Linked DNA regions of Variovorax sp. PBL-E5. The protein of the gene in region 1 interacts with the protein of each later gene in a pairwise test. Links are inferred from orthologs where the notes say so. Each region holds a gene or a part of one and is shown on either strand. Other genes may lie near its edges.

Region 1 (6,390 bases):
CGGGAGCAGCAGCAGGCGCAGCAGCAGCAGGAGCCGCCGGAACCAGCGCACCGTCGCAACCTGCGGCAGCCGTTGCCGGCGTCCAGTTGGCGTCACGCCAGCAGAGTTCGTTGGTGCCGTTTTTCCAGACCAGTTCGCCGGTGCCGTTTTGCCAGTTGTCAATCACGGGGCCACCGTTCGCGGCGGTGACACGGGTCTGCGCGCCGGCGGCTGTGGCGAGCGCAGCGACTGCAAACATCATCGCCACTTTATTCAGTTTCTTCATGGTTCTCCTCTTGGGGAAAAAGCCGCAGCCGCGCTGCGAATCAAGGACGCTTTAAGTGACCACCACCCAAAACGTTGAGGCGATTGTGCCATAGGGTCTTTGGCAAACAGCCCGTGAGGCGCTCCCGAAACGTAGGACGGAGGCGGAATACCGGCCTTGTGTTGCGGCGGTGCGACACCCTCCGGAGCGTAAAATTTCGGCTCCTTGCTGTCCGCCCGCCGCTCATGACCTCGTTCGCCAAAGAAACACTACCCATCAGTCTCGAAGAGGAAATGCGCCGCAGCTATCTCGATTACGCGATGAGCGTGATCGTCGGCCGGGCGCTTCCCGACGCACGTGACGGCCTCAAGCCGGTGCACCGGCGAGTGTTGTTCGCCATGCACGAGCTGAACAACGACTGGAACCGGCCGTACAAGAAATCCGCGCGCATCGTGGGCGACGTGATCGGCAAGTACCACCCGCACGGCGACCAATCGGTGTACGACACCATCGTGCGGATGGCGCAGAACTTCTCGATGCGTCACATGCTGGTTGATGGCCAGGGCAATTTCGGCTCGGTGGACGGGGATTTGGCGGCGGCCATGCGCTATACCGAGATCCGGCTGGCAAAAATCGCGCACGAAATGCTGGCCGATATCGACAAGGAAACCGTCGATTTCGGACCGAATTACGACGGCTCCGAAAAAGAGCCTTTGGTATTACCCAGCAAGCTACCGAATCTGCTGGTCAATGGCGCCGGCGGTATCGCGGTCGGCATGGCGACCAATATTCCACCGCACAACCTGAATGAGGTGGTCGACGCCTGCCTGCATCTGTTGCGCCATCCCGACGCAGGGATCGACGACCTGATGGAGATCGTGCCGGCCCCCGACTTCCCCACGGCCGGCATCATCTACGGCATCAACGGCATCAAGGACGGCTATCGCACCGGCCGCGGCAAGGTCGTGATGCGCGCCAAGTGCCACTTCGAGGACATCGATCGTGGACAACGGCAGGCGATCATCGTCGACGAGCTGCCCTACCAGGTCAACAAGAAGACGCTGCAGGAGCGCATGGCGGAGCTGGTGCACGAGAAGAAGATCGAGGGCATCAGCCACATCCAGGACGAGTCCGACAAATCGGGCATGCGGCTGGTCATCGAGCTCAAGCGCGGCGAAGTGCCCGAAGTGGTGCTCAACAACCTCTACAAGCAGACGCAGCTGCAGGACACCTTCGGCATCAACATGGTGGCGCTGGTCGACGGCCAGCCGAAGCTGTGCAACCTCAAGGACCTGATCGAGGTCTTCCTGCAGCATCGCCGCGAAGTCGTCACGCGGCGCACGGTCTACACGCTACGCAAGGCGCGCGAGCGCGGCCATGTCCTCGAGGGCCTTGCCGTCGCGCTCGCCAACATCGACGAATTCATCGCGATCATCCGCAATGCGCCCACGCCACCGGTCGCCAAGGCCGAGTTGATGACCCGCGCATGGGACAGCAAGCTGGTGCGGGAGATGCTGACGCGCACCCGCGCCGACGGCGGCGTGATCAATGCCGATGACTACCGTCCGGATGGCCTCGAGATCGGCTACGGCATGGGTTCGGACGGGCTCTACCGCCTGTCGGACACGCAGGCCCAGGAAATCCTGCAGATGCGCCTGCAGCGCCTGACCGGCCTCGAGCAGGACAAGATCGTCGCCGAATACAAGGAAGTGATGGCGGAGATCGACGATCTGCTGGACATCCTCGCCAAGCCCGAGCGCGTATCCGTGATCATTGGCGACGAGCTCACCACGATCAAGCAGGAGTTCGGGCAAAGCAAGCTCGGTGCGCGCCGCAGCCAGGTCGAGCACAGTGCCTTCGATCTCTCGACGGAAGACCTGATCACGCCCACCGACATGGTCGTCACGCTCTCCCACAGCGGCTACATCAAGAGCCAGCCGCTGGGCGAATACCGGGCCCAGAAGCGCGGCGGACGCGGCAAGCAGGCCACCGCGACCAAGGAAGACGACTGGATTGATCAGCTCTTCATCGCGAATACGCACGACTACATCCTGTGCTTCTCCAACCGCGGCCGGCTCTACTGGCTCAAGGTGTGGGAGGTGCCTGCCGGTTCGCGCGGCTCCCGCGGGCGCCCCATCGTCAACATGTTCCCGCTGCAGGAAGGCGAGAAGATCAACGTCGTCCTCGCGCTGACTGGCGAGAAACGCACCTTTCCGGCCAACCAGTACGTGTTCATGGCGACCTCGATGGGCACCGTCAAGAAGACGACGCTCGACGAATTCAGCAATCCGCGCAAGGCCGGCATCATCGCGGTGGACCTCGACCCCGGCGACTATCTCGTCGGTGCCGCGCTGACCGACGGCGCGCACGATGTCATGCTGTTCTCCGACGGCGGCAAGGCCGTGCGTTTCGACGAGAACGACGTGAGGCCGATGGGGCGCAACGCGCGCGGCGTGCGCGGCATGACACTCGAGGACGGCCAGGGCGTGATCGCGATGCTGGTGGCGGAAGACGAGGCTCAGAGCGTCCTGACCGCCACGGAAAATGGTTACGGAAAACGTACAAGCATTACCGAGTACACGCGTCATGGACGCGGAACCAAAGGCATGATCGCGATTCAACAAAGTGAGCGCAACGGCAAAGTCGTGGCGGCAACTCTCGTGCATGCCGACGACGAAATCATGCTCATCACCGACAAGGGCGTGCTCGTACGCACCCGTGTCTCCGAAATTCGCGAACTGGGGCGTGCGACGCAGGGTGTCACGCTCATCGGACTCGACGAAGGCGCCAAGCTCAGCGGGCTGCAGCGCATCGTCGAGAACGACGCCAATGTCGAGATCGAGCCCGGTGCCGACGACACTTCCCCATCATCTTCAACGGAGAATCCTCAGTGAACAAAATCAAACTCGCGCTTCTGACGGTTGCGCTCGCCAGCAGCTCGATGGCCATGGCGCAGGACAAGGCTGCGCTGATCAAGCAGTTCCTCGATCTGCAACGCCCGGGCATCGAATCGCTTGCGCGCGGACTGGTCGAACAGTCCAGCGCGCCGATCGCGCAGGCAGGGTCGCAGTATCTGCAAACGCAGGTGCCGGCCGACAAGCGCGAAGCCGCGGCCAAGGCGGCCGACGCGGAACTCAAGAAGTACTTCGACGAATCCTTCCCGATCGTGCGTGACAAGGCCGTGCAACTCGCGCCCACCACCATCGGCCCGATCCTGGAACAGGGCTTCACCGAAGACGAGTTGCGCCAGTTGGTGGCGTGGATCAGCTCGCCGCTGGCCAAGAAGTACCAGGAGCTCAACCCGAAGATGCAGACCGCGCTCACCGAAAAGCTGGTGGCCGAGACGCGCGCGAGCATCGAACCCAAGATGACGACGCTCGACGCCAACGTTGCCAGAGCGCTGGGCGCCCCCACCAACGGCGGCGGGGCAGCATCCTCCTCGGGCGGACAGGCACCGGCGAAAGCAGCGCCCAAGGCGCCTGCCAAGAAGTGATGCAGCCCGCGGTGGCGCGCCCGTACAACTTCTCTGCCGGCCCTGCCGCGATGCCGGAGGCGGTGTTGCAAATCGCCGCGTCCGAAATGCTGGACTGGCACGGCAGCGGCATGAGCGTCATGGAGATGAGCCACCGCGGCAAGGAGTTCGGCGCGATCTGCACGCAGGCCGAGGCCGCGTTCCGTACGCTCCTGTCGATACCGGAACATTTCCACATCCTCTTCATGCAGGGAGGCGGGCTCGCAGAAAATGCGATCGTGCCGATGAACCTGTCGCGCGGCACCATCGCCGACTTCGTGATCACGGGCAGTTGGAGCGCCAAATCGCAGAAGGAGGCGCAGCGCTACTGCAAAGCGAACGTGGCGGCAACGAATGCCGATGCGCAGCACACGCGGCTGCCCGATCCGGCGACCTGGCAGCTCACGCAGGGTGCCTCGTACGTGCACGTGTGCAGCAACGAGACGATCCATGGCGTCGAGTTCCAGGAACTGCCCGATCTCGCGGCACTCGGCAGCGATGCGCCGCTCGCCATCGACTTTTCCTCGCACGTCGCGTCCCGGCCTGTCGACTGGCGCCGCGTCGGCCTTGCTTTCGGTGGCGCTCAGAAGAATCTGGGGCCGGCCGGCCTCACGATCGTGGTCGTGCGCGACGATCTGCTCGGCCGCGCGCTCGAGATCTGTCCCAGCGCCTTCAACTACAAGACCGTTGCCGACAACCAGTCGATGTTCAACACGCCGCCGACCTGGGGCATCTATGTCGCCGGCCTGACCTTCCAGTGGCTGCTGCAGCAAACCGAAGACGGACGCCAGGGCGTCGAAGCGATGGAAAACCGCAACATCGCCAAGGCGCGGCTCCTGTACGACTTCATCGACGCTTCGGATTTCTACGAGAACAGGGTCGCCGTCGATTGCCGTTCGCGCATGAACGTCCCTTTCTTTCTGCGGGACGAGCGCCGCAACGAGGCGTTTCTGGCCGGCGCCCGCAATGCGGGCCTGCTTCAATTGAAGGGGCACAAGTCCGTCGGCGGCATGCGCGCCAGCATTTACAACGCGATGCCGATGGCTGGCGTGCAAGCACTCGTGCACTACATGCGAGAATTCGAACGGTCGCACGCATAGAGCGCATGCGCACCTGACCGATGACCGCACCCGCCCCACAGCCCCCTGTTCCCGACACCTCCTCCAGCCTTGGCGATCTGCGCGTGCAGATCGACTCGCTCGACCAGCAACTGCTCGATCTCCTGAACCGGCGCGCGCATGTCGCCGAAGAGGTCGGCGAGATCAAGAAGCGCGAGGGCACGCCCTACTTCCGCCCCGATCGCGTGGCGCAGGTGATCGAGAAGATGCAGCAGAGCAATGCCGGCCCGCTGAAGGCGTTGCACGTAGCGGCCATCTGGCGCGAGATCATGTCCGCCTGCCTGGCGCTCGAGTCGCCGCAGCGGGTCGCCGTGCTGGGCCCCGAAGGCACCTTCTGCGAGCAGGCGGCCATCGAGTACTTCGGCGGTGCGGCCGACCTGATCCATTGCGCCAGTTTCGACGAAGTCTTCCACGCCACGGCCGCCGGAAGCGCGCAGTACGGCGTCGTCGGCATCGAGAATTCGACCGAGGGCGTCGTCACGCGATCGCTGGATCTGCTGCTGCACTCACCGACCCACGTGGTCGGCGAAGTCAGCCTGCTGGTGCGTCATCACCTGCTGCGCACCAGCAACAGCCTCGAAGACATCGAGGCCGTGCTCGCGCATCCGCAGGCGCTCGCGCAGTGCCAGACCTGGCTTTCCAAGCACCTTCCCCGGGCCGAGCGCCGCGCGGTGTCCAGCAATGCCGAAGGCGCACGGCTGGCAGCCGGCAATCCGGCATGGGCGGCTCTCGCGAGCGAGCGCGCCGCGACGCGCTTCGGCCTGCATATCGTTGCGCACGCCATCCAGGACGACTCGTACAACCGCACACGCTTCGCGATCATCTGCCTGCCGCAGACGCTGGCGATGCCGCCGGCTTCCGGCAGGGACTGCACCAGCCTGATCGTCTCGGTGCCGAATCGCCCCGGAGCGGTGCACGACCTGCTGGTCCCGCTCAAGGTCAACAATGTCTCCATGACGCGCTTCGAGTCGCGGCCGGCGCGCACCGGGCAGTGGGAGTACTACTTCTACATCGACCTCGACGGCCACCCGTCGCAGCCCAACGTCGCCGCCGCACTCGCCGAATTGCGCAAACTCTGTGCGTTCTACAAAGTCATCGGCGCCTACCCCGTCACGGCCTGAGGCGCGCATGTTCGAACAGCTGGGTCTGATCGGCTGCGGCCTGATGGGCGGCTCCTTTGCACTGGCGCTCAAGCGCGCGCGGCGGGTCAAGCGCGTGGTCGGCTACAGCAAGTCCCCTTCGACCACCGAACGCGCCCGGCAGCTCGGCGTGATCGACGTGGCAGCTCCTTCCGCGCTGCTCGCCATCTCGGGCGCCGACATCGTGCTGATCGCGGTCCCGGTAGGTGCCTCCGAGCTGACCTTCAAGGCGATCCGCCACGGCATCACGGAACAGATGCTCGTCATGGACGTAGGGTCGACCAAGGGCGATGTGATCGAGGCCGCGCGCCGCGGCCTGCAGGACCAGCTCGGCAACTTCGTCCCGGCGCATCCGATCGCAGGCAAGGAGGTTTCAGG
Region 2 (12,986 bases), 3.6 Mb from region 1 along the record:
TCCAGACGCCCGAGCAGGGCTTCGGCCTCGACGGCCTGCTGCACAGCCGCGCCAGCGTGCTCAGCGGCATCCTCAACGCGGTCGACGATGCGGTCTGGAATCCGGCCACCGACACGCTGATCCCGCACCGCTTCGATGTGCGGCGCCCGGCCGGCAAGGCGCGCTGCAAGGCCGCGCTGCAGGAAGAGCTGGGCCTCGCTGCCGAGCCCGATGCGCCGCTCTTCATCGTGGTCAGCCGGCTGACCGAGCAGAAGGGCCTGCACCTCGTGCTCGGCGCCCTCGACGTGCTGCTCGCGCAGGGCGGGCAGCTCGCGCTGCTGGGCAGCGGCGATGCGCCGCTCGAAGCCGCGTTCCGCGAGCGCGCGGCCCGCACGCCGCGATCGGTCAGCGCCACGCTGGGCTACAGCGAGCCGCTCGCGCACCGCCTGTTCGGCGCCGGCGACGTGACCCTGGTGCCATCGTTGTTCGAACCGTGCGGTCTGACACAGATGTATGGACTGAAGTACGGTAGTCTTCCGCTGGTGCACCGCGTCGGCGGCCTGGCCGACACGGTGGTCGATTGCACGCTCGAAGACATGGCCGATGGCACGGCCACCGGCTTCGTGTTCGACCCCTTCGACATCGAAGGCTGCACGCGCGCCATGCGCCGGGCTTTCGCGCTGCATGCGCGGCCCGCCGACTGGCGCCGCGTGCGCGCCCATGCCATGCGCCGTCCGGCCGACTGGGCCGCCGCGGCGGCGCGCTACATCACCGTCTACGAGGAGTCTCTCTCTTGAGCGCACAAACCATTCAGCTGGCCGAGTCCCCGATGACCCTCAAGGACTTCGCCTACGATCATCCCGATCGCGATGTCGCCGCCTTCAAGCGCGCCGTCGCCAACAAGCTCATCTACGCGGTCGGCAAGGACCCGGTCGCGGCCAGCCAGGACGACTGGCTGCATGCGACCGCCGCCGCCGTGCGCGACCAACTGGTCGAGCGCTGGATGACCACCACGCGCGCCAACTACGCGCAGGACCTCAAGCGCGTCTATTACATGTCGATGGAATTCCTCATCGGCCGTACCTTCACCAACGCGCTGCTTGCGGTCGACCTCTACGACACGGTGCGCGAGGCGCTGGCCGACTTCGGCGTCGACATGGAGGCGATCACCGAGCGCGAGCCCGATGCCGCGCTCGGCAACGGCGGCCTCGGCCGGCTGGCCGCGTGCTTCCTCGATTCGATGGCCACGCTCGGCGTGCCGGGCTTCGGCTACGGCATCCGCTACGAGTACGGCATGTTCCGGCAGAAGATCGTCGACGGCCAGCAGGTCGAGACGCCCGACTACTGGCTCACGCGCGGCAACCCGTGGGAGTTCGCGCGGCCGGAGGTCAACTACCGGGTGCGCTTCGGCGGCCACGTGCAGCGGCGCGAAGGCACGTCCGCGCGCGACGGCGCGGCCGACTGGGTCGACACCTACGACGTGCTGGCCGTCGCCTACGACACCATCATCCCCGGCTACGGCACGCAGGCCACCAACACGCTGCGCCTGTGGTCCGCGCGCGCCACCGAGGAGATCGACCTGTCGGCCTTCAACCGCGGCAACTACATGGCGGCGGTGGAAAGCAAGAACCATTCGGAGAACGTCTCGCGCGTGCTCTACCCCGACGACTCGACGCCCTCGGGCCGAGAGCTGCGGCTGCACCAGGAGTACTTCTTCGTCAGCGCCAGCGTGCAGGATCTGCTGCGCCGCCACCTGCGCAACCACACGAGCTTCGACGACCTGCCCGACAAGGTCAGCATCCACCTCAACGACACGCACCCGGTGCTGGCCGTGCCCGAGCTGATGCGCCTCCTGATCGACGAGCACGGGCTCAATTGGGACACCGCCTGGTCGCACACGCAGAAGGTCTTCAGCTACACCAACCACACGCTGATGCACGAGGCGCTCGAGACCTGGCCGGTCGAGATGCTGGGCCGCATCCTGCCGCGCCACCTGCAGATCATCTACGACATGAACGCGCGCTTCCTCGCGACGGTGACGCAGAAGCTCGGCAACGACGTCGAGCTGCTGCGCCGGCTCTCGCTGGTCGACGAGTCGGGCGAGCGGCGCGTGCGCATGGCCTACGTGGCGGTGCTGGCGAGCCATTCGATCAACGGCGTGTCGGGCCTGCATTCGGAGCTGATGAAGCAATCGATCTTCGCGGACTTCGCCAAGCTCTTCCCCGAGCGCTTCAACAACAAGACCAACGGCGTGACGCCGCGGCGCTGGCTGGCGCAGGCCAATCCGCCGCTGGCGGCGCTGCTCGATCGCCGCATCGGCCGCGGCTGGCGGCGCGACCTGACGCAGCTGTCGGCGCTGCGGCCGATGGCCGAGCAGCCGGCCTTCGCGCGCGCCTTTCGCCATGCCAAGCGCGAGAACAAGCTGCGCCTGGCCAACTGGGTCGAGCAGCATCTGCACATCGACCTCGACACCGACGCCATGTTCGACGTCCAGGTCAAGCGCATCCACGAATACAAGCGCCAGCTGCTCAACGTGCTGCACGTGGTCACGCGCTACCAGCACATCGTCGCCGCGCACGAGGCCGGCCGGGTGGCCGACGTGGTGCCGCGCGTGGTCGTGTTCGCGGGCAAGGCGGCCTCGGCCTACGTGGTGGCCAAGCAGGTGATCCGGCTCATCAACGACGTCGCGGCGACCATCAACAACGACGGCCGCGTCGGCAAGCTGCTCAAGGTCGTGTTCCTACCCAACTACAGCGTGAGCCTGGCCGAGATCATCATGCCGGCGGCCGACCTGTCGGAGCAGATCTCGACCGCCGGCACCGAGGCCTCGGGCACCGGCAACATGAAGTTCGCGCTCAACGGCGCGCTCACCATCGGCACGCTCGACGGCGCCAACGTCGAGATGAAGGACAACGTCGGCGACGACAACATCTTCATCTTCGGCAACACCACGCCGCAGGTGGCGGCGATCCGCGCCAGCGGCTATCAGCCGCGCGACATCTACGCCGCCAACCCCGACCTGCAGCGCGCGCTCGACGCGATCCGCGACGGCGCCTTCTCGCCCGCCGAGCCGGCGCGCTACCACGGCATCTACGATGCGCTGGTCGATTGGGGCGACCACTACCTGCTGCTGGCCGACTACGCGAGCTACATCGAGACGCAGGCCAGGGTCGATGCGCTCTACCGCGATGCCGATGCCTGGACGCGCAAGGCCATCCTCAACGTGGCCGGCATGGGCGCCTTCTCGTCGGACCGCACCATCGCCGAGTACGCGCACGAGATCTGGCACACCAAGCCGGTGGTGCTGTAGCCGCGCCGCCCGAAGGGCCGCCGGCGGGCGGGCGGCCCGCGCCTTCGGTTCGAAAAACCAAAGGGTGTTTTTGGTATTCGCGCATTGGCGACGGCCCGCGCAGTCCCTAGGATGGTCCGCATCCTGGAAGGGACACACTCCCGGTGGAGTGGCCGGACTTCAAACCCGGAGTGGGTCGCTGGCGATCCTGTGTGGGTTCGACTCCCACTCTCTTCCGCCGAGTCACTTGCCATGAACGCGCGCGCCACCGCCACCCTTCCATCATGCTGACTTCGACCAGCCCGGCGCGCCGCGCCATTCCCGCGGTCGATGCGCTGCTGAAGGCGCCGGCCTTCGAGGCGCTGGCGCGGGACTTCGGCCGGCCATCGGTCCTGGCCTGCCTGCGCCAGCTGCTGGCCGAACAGCGCCGCCGGCTGGCGGCCGAGCGCGCGGCCACGGCGCCCGACGAAGAATCGCTGGCGGCCGAATGCGGCGAGCGGCTCGCGGCTGCCGCGCGGCCTTCGCTGCGGCCGGTGTTCAACCTGACCGGCACCGTGCTGCACACCAACCTCGGGCGCGCGCTCTACCCGGCCGAAGCGGTGGCCGCAGCGACGCAGGCGATGCTGCGGCCCGTCAACCTCGAGTACGACGTCGACGGCGCCGGCCGCGGCGAGCGCGACAGCCACGTCGAGGAGCGCCTGCTGCGCCTGACCGGCGCCGAGGCGGCCGTGGTCGTCAACAACAATGCCGCCGCGGTCTACCTCATGCTCAACACCGTGGCGGCCGGCCGCGAAGTGGTGGTGTCGCGCGGCGAGCTGGTCGAGATCGGCGGCGCATTCCGCGTGCCCGAGATCATGGCCAGCGCCGGCTGCGTGCTGCGCGAAGTGGGCACGACGAACCGCACCCATCCGCGCGATTTCGAATCGGCCCTCGGCGAGCACACCGCGGCGCTGATGAAGGTGCACGCGAGCAACTACGAGATCCGCGGCTTCACGGCCGAGGTCGATGCGGCGGCCATGGCACGCATCGCCCACGCAGGCGGCCTGCCGATGATCGAGGACCTCGGCTGCGGCATGCTGGTGGCCCTCGAGGACTTCGGCCTGCCGCACGAGCCGACGCCGCGCGAGGCGCTCGCGGCCGGCGTCGACCTCCTCAGCTTCAGCGGCGACAAGCTGCTCGGCGGTCCGCAATGCGGCGTCATCGTCGGCCGCAAGGAGCTGGTCGCGCGCATCCGCCGCAATCCGATGAAACGCGCGCTGCGGCTGGACAAGGTCCGCCTCGCGGCACTGGAAGCCGTGCTCGCGCTCTACGACGATCCGCAGCGCCTGCGCGCGCGGCTGCCGACGATGCGCCTGCTCACGCGCGGCCATGACGAGATCGCCGCGCAGGCGACGCGCCTTTGCGCTCTCGTGCAGGACGCCGTGGGCTCGGACGCCGAGGCGGAGGTCGCCGACTGCGCGAGCCAGATCGGCAGCGGCGCACTGCCGGTCGACACCTTGCCGAGCGCGGGCCTGCGTCTGACGCCGGTGCATCCGCGCGGCGCCGGCGTGGAAGCGCTGGCAACGGCATTCCGCCAACTCCCCGTGCCAGTGATCGGCCGCATCCGCAACAACGCGCTGTGGCTGGACCTGCGCTGCCTGGACGCGGCGCAGGAAGCGGAGTTCACCGGCCAGCTCGTGCACCTGCAGCGCCTGCGGGACGAAGCGTGATCGTCGCCACCGCGGGCCACATCGACCACGGCAAGACGACGCTGGTGAAGGCGCTCACCGGCGTCGACACCGACCGGCTGCCGCAGGAGAAAGCGCGCGGCATCTCGATCGACATCGGCTTCGCCTACTGGCGCACGCCCGGCGGCGCGCTGCTCGGCTTCGTCGACGTGCCGGGCCACGAGCGCTTCGTGCGCAACATGCTGGCCGGCGTCTGCGGCGTCGACTACGCGATGGTGGTGGTCGCCGCCGACGACGGCGTGATGCCGCAGACGCGCGAGCACCTGCACATCGTCGACCTGCTCGGTATCGGCCGCGGCATCGCGGTGATCACCAAGGCGGACCGCGTCGATGGCGCGCGGCTTCAGGCCGTCGAGCGCGAGGTGCGCGCGCTGCTGGCGGGCACCTCGCTCGAGGGCGCGCCGCTGCGGTCGGTCTCGGCCATCGGCGGCCAAGGCATCGCCGCGCTGCGTGACGAATTGGCCAGTGCGGCATCGGGTTGCCGGCGCAGCGCGGTCCAGGGACGGCGCCTGCGCTACGCGATCGATCGCGCGTTTACCGTCGCCGGTGCCGGCACGGTGGTCACCGGCACGGTCTTCGACGGCATGGTGCGCGCCGGCGACCGGCTGCTGCTGTCGCCGGGCGGGCGCGAGGTGCGCGTGCGCGGCATCCAGAAGGACGGCGCGGCGGCAGAGCGCGCCGAGGCCGGCGAACGCTGCGCGCTCAACCTCGCGCGCGTCGAGCTGTCGCAGGTGCAGCGCGGCGACTGGGTGCTGCATCCCGAACTGCACGCGCCGACGACGCGGCTGGACGTCGAGCTGCAGGTGCTGGCCGCCGAGGCGCATGCGCTGCGCCACTGGACGCCGGTGCATCTGCATCTGGGCACGCGCGACGTGACCGCGCGCGTCTCGCTGCGGCGCGGCGAATCGGTGGAGCCCGGCGGTCGCGCCTTCGCCCGCCTCGTCGTCGATCAACCGATCTCCGCGCTGCATGGCGACCGCTTCATCGTGCGCGACCAGTCCGCGCAGCGCACGGTCGGCGGCGGCCGGGTGCTCGATGCGTTCCCGGTGCCGCGCCGCCTGCCTGCCGAGGCACGCCGGCGGCAACTGCGGGCGCTGGCTCTGCCCTCGGCGCTCGAAACCTTGCAGGCGCTGGTGGCCGGCGCGCCGGCCGGGGTGAACGCGGCGGCCTTTGCGCGCAATGTCAATCTCGATCCGGAGGCCTTCGCGCGGCTGTTGAAGCAGGCCGGACTCGCGAGCATCGGCACGGGCACGCAGGCGCTGGTGCTCACGCCGGCAGCCGCCGACGCAAGGCTGGCGCGCAAGCCGCAGGAGATGCCGGCCGACAACCCCGAGCACCTGCGCCTGTGGCAACTCGCGCAACCCGCACTGAAGCAGGCCGCGCGCACGGGCCTGAGCGTGGTGCAGCTGGCGCAGGCACTGGGGGTTCGCGACTCCGTGCTGCGCGACATGCTGCATCGCAAGGCACAGGCCGGCGACGCGGTGCGCGTCAACGACGAGCGCTTCTACCTGCGCGCGACGACGGACGAATTCATCGAGGTCGCGCGCGGCGTCGCGCAGGCCATGCCCGAGGGCCGCTTCACCGCGGGCCAGTTTCGCGACAGCGCCGGCATCGGCCGTGCGCTCGCGGTGCAGGTGCTCGAGGCGCTCGACCGCCTCGGCATCACCCGGCGCGTGGGCGACGTGCGCATGCTGCGCGCGGACCCGTCCTCTGCATCATCCGTCCAAGGAGAAAGATCCCCATGAGCGACACCTCATCGCACGACGTCGTCGTGATCGGCGCCGGCGCGGCCGGCTTGAATGCCGCGCTCGCGACCCTGCGCGCCGGGCTCGGCACCGCATGGCTCGAAGCGCAGATGTTCGGCGGCCTCGTGCTCAACGTGAACGAACTGGACGGCGCCATCCGGGGCAGCGGCGCCGAACTCTCGTCCACCTGGGCGGGCGACGTCATCGAGCTCGGCGGCGAGAACCTCGAGGCGGTCGCGAGCGGCATCGAGCGCGACGGCGATGCGCTGGTGGTCGTCAGCGATGCGGGGCGCCATCGCGCGCGCGCCGTCATCGTCGCTTCCGGCGCAGCGCTGAAGAAGCTCGGCGTGCCGGGCGAAGCGGAACTCGAGCACAAGGGCGTGTCCCATTGCGCCGACTGCGACGGGCCCTTGTTCCAGGGTCAGGCGGTCACGGTGGCCGGCGGCGGCGATTCGGCGCTGCAGTCGGCGATGGTGCTGTCCGGCTTCTGCAGCACGGTGCACCTGGTGCATCGGGGCGGCGCCTTCCGCGCGCAGCCGCATTGGATCGAGGCCGTCGGCACAGCGGCCAACATCGAGGTCCACTGGCACAGCGAAGTCACCGAAGTGCTCGGCACCGATGGCGTCGAAGGCGTGCGCGTGAACGGCGAGGCGATTCCGTGCAGCGGCTTCTTCGCCTTCGTGGGGTTGCAGCCGGCGAGCGGCTTCCTGCCCGCAGCCATCGCGCGCGATGGGCGAGGCGCGGTCGTCACCGCGCAGAACCTGGAGACGGCGATGCCGGGCGTGTTCGCCGCCGGTGCCGTGCGCGCGGGCTGCGGGGGTTCGCTGGCCGAGGCCGTGGCCGACGGTGAAGCCGCGGCGCGCGCGGTCGTCGCGCAACTGGCGGCGCGCACGAAGGCCTGATCGGCCGCGCGCGGGCCGGCGTCATTCGGATATTGCGAAAAGACCCTTTGCGCCCCGGTCTGGTGCGCGCCGAGGCTGCTCTCTACACTGGGCCGCACCATGCACCGCAAACTCTTTCTTGCCGCGCTCGCAACGGCTGCGTTCGCCCTCTGCGGCGGCGCGGCCGCGCAAGGTTTTCCCAGTGCCCGGCCCGTCACGCTGGTATCGCCCTTCCCCGCGGGCAGCGGCAGCGACCTCGCCGCACGCGCCGTGGCGCCCGGCCTGTCGGACGCGCTGGGCCAGTCGGTGGTGGTGGAGAACAGGGCGGGCGCGGGCGGCTCGATCGGCGCGCAGTACGTCGCCAAGTCGAAGCCGGACGGCTACACGCTGTTCCTCGCCAGCCTGAGCTTCTCGGTGCTGCCGAGCCTGATGGAACTCGGCTTCGATCCGGCCAGGGACTTCGAAGCGGTGACGCTGATGGGCGAGCAGAGCATGGCCTTCGTCGTGCCGCCCTCGCTGCCCGCGAACTCGATGGCGGAACTCGTGGCGCTGGCGAAAGCCAGGCCGGGCAAGCTCAACTACGCGTCGGCCGGCATCGGCAGCATCGGCCACCTGACGGGCGAGCTGCTCAAGAACGAACGCGCGCTCGACATCGTGCATGTGCCGTTCAAGGGCACGCCCGAAGCGATGACGGCGATCATGACCGACGACGTGCAGATGGGCCTGATCGCGATGCCGACCGTCGAACCGCAGATCAAGGCCGGCAAGGTCAAGGCGCTCGGCGTGACGGGCCGCAAGCGCTACCCCGGCCTGCCCGACGTGCCGACCCTGGCCGAGGCGGGCTTCCCGAGCATGAGCGACTCGGTCTGGTATGCGGTGTTGGCGCCCGCGGGCACGCCGCCGGAAGTGATCGCACGGCTCAACGCCGCGTTCCGCCAGGCGCTGACCCAGCCCGACACCGTGCAGCGGCTGGATCGCTCGGCCAAGACCGAGGCCGCCTTCAGCACACCGCAGGAAGCGACCGCTTACGTGCGCACTCAACTGGTCAAGTGGAACGGCGTGGCATCGAAGGCGGGCCTGAAGCCGGAACACGCGAAGTAGAAGGAAAAAGCGAATGCTGTTTTCCACCGCGCGCATTGGCACCCCGAGGGGCCGTGCCTAACATCGACCGCAGCAGCCCACCGAAAGGATCGCACCCCATGGAAACGATGTCCGTCATCAGCCCGATCGGCGCCGAAGCCGTCGAGCAGAAGAACCTCGCCAAGCGCCTGGACACCCTCAACGGCAAGGTGGTCGCCGAAGTCTGGAACGAGGACTTCAAGGGCGACATCATGTTCCCGATCTATCGCGAGCTGCTCAAGGAGCGCTTCCCCGACGTGAAGATCGTTCCCTACACCGAGATCCCGTATGCGTCGCTGAAGGGCACTCCGTCCTACCAGCGCGAGGTGCTCAACCAGATCACGGCCGCGCTGAAGGCCAGGGGGGCCGACGCCGTCATCACCGGCAACGGGGGCTGAGGCACCTGCACACCGGCCGCGGTGCGGCCGGCAGCAGAAGCAGAGAAGATCCTGGGCATCCCGTCGGCCGTGGTGTCGATGCCGGGGTTCAACATGGTGGGCCAGCTCGCCGCGAAGGCGGCCGGCGTGCCGGACGTGCCGGTGGTCGAGTACCCGGGCGCGGTCGGGGTCGACCATGCGGAGATCCGCGACAAGATCAGGAACGTGCTGTTCGAGCGCATCGTCAACGCGCTCACCAGGCCGATCAAGCCGCGCACGCCGGGCAAGGCGAGCGAGTGGGATTCGAAGCGGGTGGTGTTCGAGGGCAGCTTCGAACAGATCAATGCGCACTTCCACGAGATGGAGTGGAGCGACGGCCTGCCGATCGTGCCGCCGACGCTCGAGCGCGTGCGGGAATTCCTGCGCTACACCGACCGTTCGCCTGAAGAGGTGATCGCGGTGCTGCCGCAGATGAACCTGCGCGCCACCGTCTGGAACATCGCGGCCAACGGCGTGATGGCGGGATGCAAGCCGCAGACCATGCCCGTGCTCATCGCGCTGGTGGAAGCCCTGCAGGAGGACCAGTACAACCTCGACAACATCGGCACCACCTGGGGCGTCATGCCCTATGTCTTCCTCAACGGGCCGATCGTCAAGGAGCTGGGCTTCAACGATGCGGCGGGCCTGATCTCGCGCGGCGCGAATCCCTCGCTCGGGCGCGCGCTGGGGCTCATCATCCGCAACATCGGCGGCTACCGCCCGGCGAAGAACCAGATGGGGACCTTCGGCTACCCGATCAACTTCGCCTTCGCCGAGAACGAGGATCTCAACCCGTGGGAGCCGTACCACGTCGAGAAGGGCTTCGACCGCCACGCGAGCACGGTCTCCGTGAGCACGACGATGAACTGGGGCTTCCAGCCCTCGCCCTACACGCGCGACGACCAGGGCGGCGCGGAGTGCGCGCTGATGCAGATGTGCCGCGACGCGCTGCGCAAGCCGGCGCTCGCGCTGTTCTCCGAACGCGGCCCGACCGGCTTCGTGAACGACATCGTGTTCGTCCTCGCGCCGCCGGTGGCCAAGGTGCTGGCCGAAGCCGGCTACTCGAAGGACGACATCCGCCGCTACATCTGCGAGCACACCACCGTGCCGCGCCGCTACATGGACTTCGAGCTGAAGTACACGATGGCGGAAGTCCACACCATCGAGGAGAAGATCCAGCTCGGGACCTTCCCGCCGGAATTCGCCGTGGGGCCGGACGACCCGATCAAGGTCATGCCCGGACCCGAGTACATCGAGATCCTGGTGGCCGGCGACCCCGGCCGCAACCGGATCAAGACGCTCGACTCCGGCTACACGCGCGTCACCACGAAGGAGATCAAGTTGCCCGCCAACTGGGCCAGCCTGCCGAAGAACTGAGGTCGAAGAACCCGAAGCCGGAGACAAGACATGAACCCCTCTCGCCGCAAGATGGCGCTGGCGGCGGTGGCCGGCGCGCTGCTGCTGCCCGCGCTGGCCACCGCCGAGGCCGCCTGGCCCGACAAACCGGTGCGCGTCATCGTGCCGTGGGCGCCGGGCGGCATCACCGACATCCTCGCGCGGCTGGTCGCCGCCAGGATGTCGGCGCAGCTCGGGCAGCAGTTCGTGATCGACAACCGCGGCGGCGCCGCCGGCAACATCGGCGCCGAGATGGTGGCCAAGGCGCCGGCGGACGGCTACACGCTGCTGCTCACGAACCCGGGCGCCTTCACGACCAACCAGTACCTCTACAAGGACATGCCGTACAGGCCGGAAGACTTCGCGCCGATCATCGTGCTCGCGACTTTTCCGAACGCGCTGATCGTGAACAAGGACCTGCCGGTGAAGTCGGCCGAGGAGCTGATCGCCTATGCGAAGAAGCATCCCGCGAGCCTCAACGGCGGCTCCTCTGGCACCGGGAGTTCGGGCCATCTGTCGCTGGAGATGTTCAAGGCCATGACCGGCGCGCCGATCCAGAACGTGTTCTACAAGGGCGCCGCGCCGACCAAGGTCGACCTGTCCGCGGGCCGCATCCAGGTCGTGCTGGACAACGTGCCCGGCTACCTGAGCGAGCTGCAGTCGGGCAGCGTGCGGATGCTGGCCGTCGGCACCCGAACGCGCTTGCCCACCTACCCGGACGTGCCCACGCTGGACGAAGCCGGCGTCAAGGGCTACGAGTCGTCGGTGTGGTACGCCATCGCGGCGCCGAAGGCCACGCCGCAGGCGATCATCCGCAAGGTCCATGCCGCGGCGCAGGCCGCGCTCGACACGCCCGACGTGCAGGAGAAGCTGCGCCAGTTGCAAGGCATCGTCGTCGGCGGATCGCCCGCCGATGCGGCGAAGTTCTTTGCCGTGGAATCGAAGCGCTGGAAGGCCGTCATCGATCGGGCGGGCATCAAGGCCGAGTGAAGGCCGAGTGAGCGCGCGGCGCGCTAGCCGCGGCGAAAGAACCCGGCCGCCGCGCCGCTGTCCAGCAGCAGGTTGTGGCCCGTGATCGAGCGCGCCGAGGTGGACGCGAGGAACACGGCCGCATCGGCGAAATCCTCCGGCGTCGGCAGCCAGCCGAGCGGCATCGATGCCGCGACCTCGCGCACCGCCTGATCAACGTCCCTGGCGCCGACCGCTTCCAGCTGCGTGCGCAGGAAGGGCGTGTCGCTCGACGCCGGCGCAATGGCGTTCACGCGCACGCCCTGCGGCGAATACTCGAGCGCCAGCGCCTTCGTCAGCCCGACGATCGCATGCTTGGATGCGGTGTACACGCTGCGCTGCGCCCGCGCGGTGACGCTCTGCAGCGAGCTGGTGAAGATCAGGCTGGCGCGCGGGCTGCGCACGAGGCTGCGCAGCGCGGCCTGCGCGCAGTAGATCGTGCCGAGCACGTTCACCTCGACGATGCGCCGGATGCGTTCGGGGTCGGCCTCGGTGAGCGGTCCCGCGTAGCCCAGGCCCGCGTGCGCGAGGAACACATCGATCGGCGCGCCGAAGAAGGATTCGGCCTGCGCCACCAGCGCCGCGCAGGCCGCGGGGTCGGCGATGTCGCACACCCGCGCCGTCGCGCGCTCGCCGCTCGCATCGATGGCCTGGGCACAGGCGCGCGCGGCCTCGCCGTCGATGTCCGCCACGACCACGCGCGCGCCCTCGGCGACGAAGCGCTTCGCGGCCGCGGCGCCCAGCCCGCGCGCCGCGCCGGTCACGACGGCGTGATAGCCCTGCAGCTGCATGGCGCGCTCAGGCGGTCTTGCCGCCGTCGACCAGCAGCGAGGCGCCACTGACGAAAGAGGCCTCGTGCGACAGCAGGAACAGCGCCGCGTTCGCCACCTCCTCCGGCCGCGCGGCGCGGCCCAGCGGGTTGCCGGCGCTGCGCACGCGCATGAGCTCGTCGATGTCCTTGCCCTTGGTCTCCTCCTCGTCGGGACGCGACACCAGCACGCGCAACATCGGCGTGTCGGTGGTGCCGGGGCAGACCACGTTGAAGCGGATGTTGTCCGGCCCGTAGCGCTTGGCGAGCGAACGGGCCAGGCCGATCAGCCCCCACTTGGCGACCGAATAGAGCGGACTGAAGGGCGAACCGATCACGCCGGAGGTCGACGAGGTGAACAGCACGCTGCCGCCGCCGCATTCGCGCATCATCGGGATCGCCTCGATGACGCTGGCCAGCGCAGCGCGCACGTTGAGGTTCATCGCGACGTCGAACTCGTGCAGGTCCAGCCCCTCGACGCGCGACACCGACGGGTGGCCGGCATGGGCCCACAGGAAATCCAGCCGGCCGAAACGCTTCTTCGCCTCGTGGACCATGCCGCGCGCGAAGTCCTCGTCCATCAGGTTGCCGGCGAGCGCGAAGGCCCGGCCGCCTGCGG

The links.
Region 2: the proteins of serC (region 1) and selB interact in binary tests that used the Escherichia coli proteins (3 or more experiments, as listed by UniProt). The link is inferred for Variovorax sp. PBL-E5 from one-to-one orthologs.

Annotation. Positions count from the first base shown.
Region 1 is NZ_LR594671.1:1,654,988-1,661,377, reverse strand. Bases 2,939-5,801 are described here. They hold serC (3-phosphoserine/phosphohydroxythreonine transaminase), read left to right. Parts: upstream 2,939-3,748; coding sequence 3,749-4,855; downstream 4,856-5,801. Other genes in these bases: pheA (prephenate dehydratase), read left to right, coding at 4,876-5,801; WDLP6_RS08095 (DUF2059 domain-containing protein), read left to right, coding at 3,135-3,737; gyrA (DNA gyrase subunit A), read left to right, coding at 2,939-3,138. In the rest of the region: outer membrane protein OmpA, read right to left, coding at 1-265; more of gyrA, read left to right, coding at 490-2,938; more of pheA, read left to right, coding at 5,802-5,994; WDLP6_RS08080 (prephenate dehydrogenase), read left to right, coding at 6,002-6,390. UniProt on the Escherichia coli protein: Catalyzes the reversible conversion of 3-phosphohydroxypyruvate to phosphoserine and of 3-hydroxy-2-oxo-4-phosphonooxybutanoate to phosphohydroxythreonine. Is involved in both pyridoxine and serine biosynthesis.
Region 2 is NZ_LR594671.1:5,247,134-5,260,119, forward strand. The notes cover bases 4,358-7,356. They hold selB (selenocysteine-specific translation elongation factor), read left to right. Parts: upstream 4,358-4,973; coding sequence 4,974-6,740; downstream 6,741-7,356. Other genes in these bases: selA (L-seryl-tRNA(Sec) selenium transferase), read left to right, coding at 4,358-4,977; WDLP6_RS25575 (NAD(P)/FAD-dependent oxidoreductase), read left to right, coding at 6,737-7,356. Also shown: glycogen synthase GlgA, read left to right, coding at 1-776; WDLP6_RS25555 (glycogen/starch/alpha-glucan phosphorylase), read left to right, coding at 809-3,289; more of selA, read left to right, coding at 3,553-4,357; more of WDLP6_RS25575, read left to right, coding at 7,357-7,642; WDLP6_RS25580 (Bug family tripartite tricarboxylate transporter substrate binding protein), read left to right, coding at 7,742-8,722; WDLP6_RS25585 (UGSC family (seleno)protein), read left to right, coding at 8,821-9,138; WDLP6_RS25595 (Bug family tripartite tricarboxylate transporter substrate binding protein), read left to right, coding at 10,564-11,541; WDLP6_RS25600 (SDR family NAD(P)-dependent oxidoreductase), read right to left, coding at 11,565-12,350; WDLP6_RS25605 (SDR family NAD(P)-dependent oxidoreductase), read right to left, coding at 12,358-12,986. UniProt on the Escherichia coli protein: Translation factor necessary for the incorporation of selenocysteine into proteins. It probably replaces EF-Tu for the insertion of selenocysteine directed by the UGA codon. SelB binds GTP and GDP.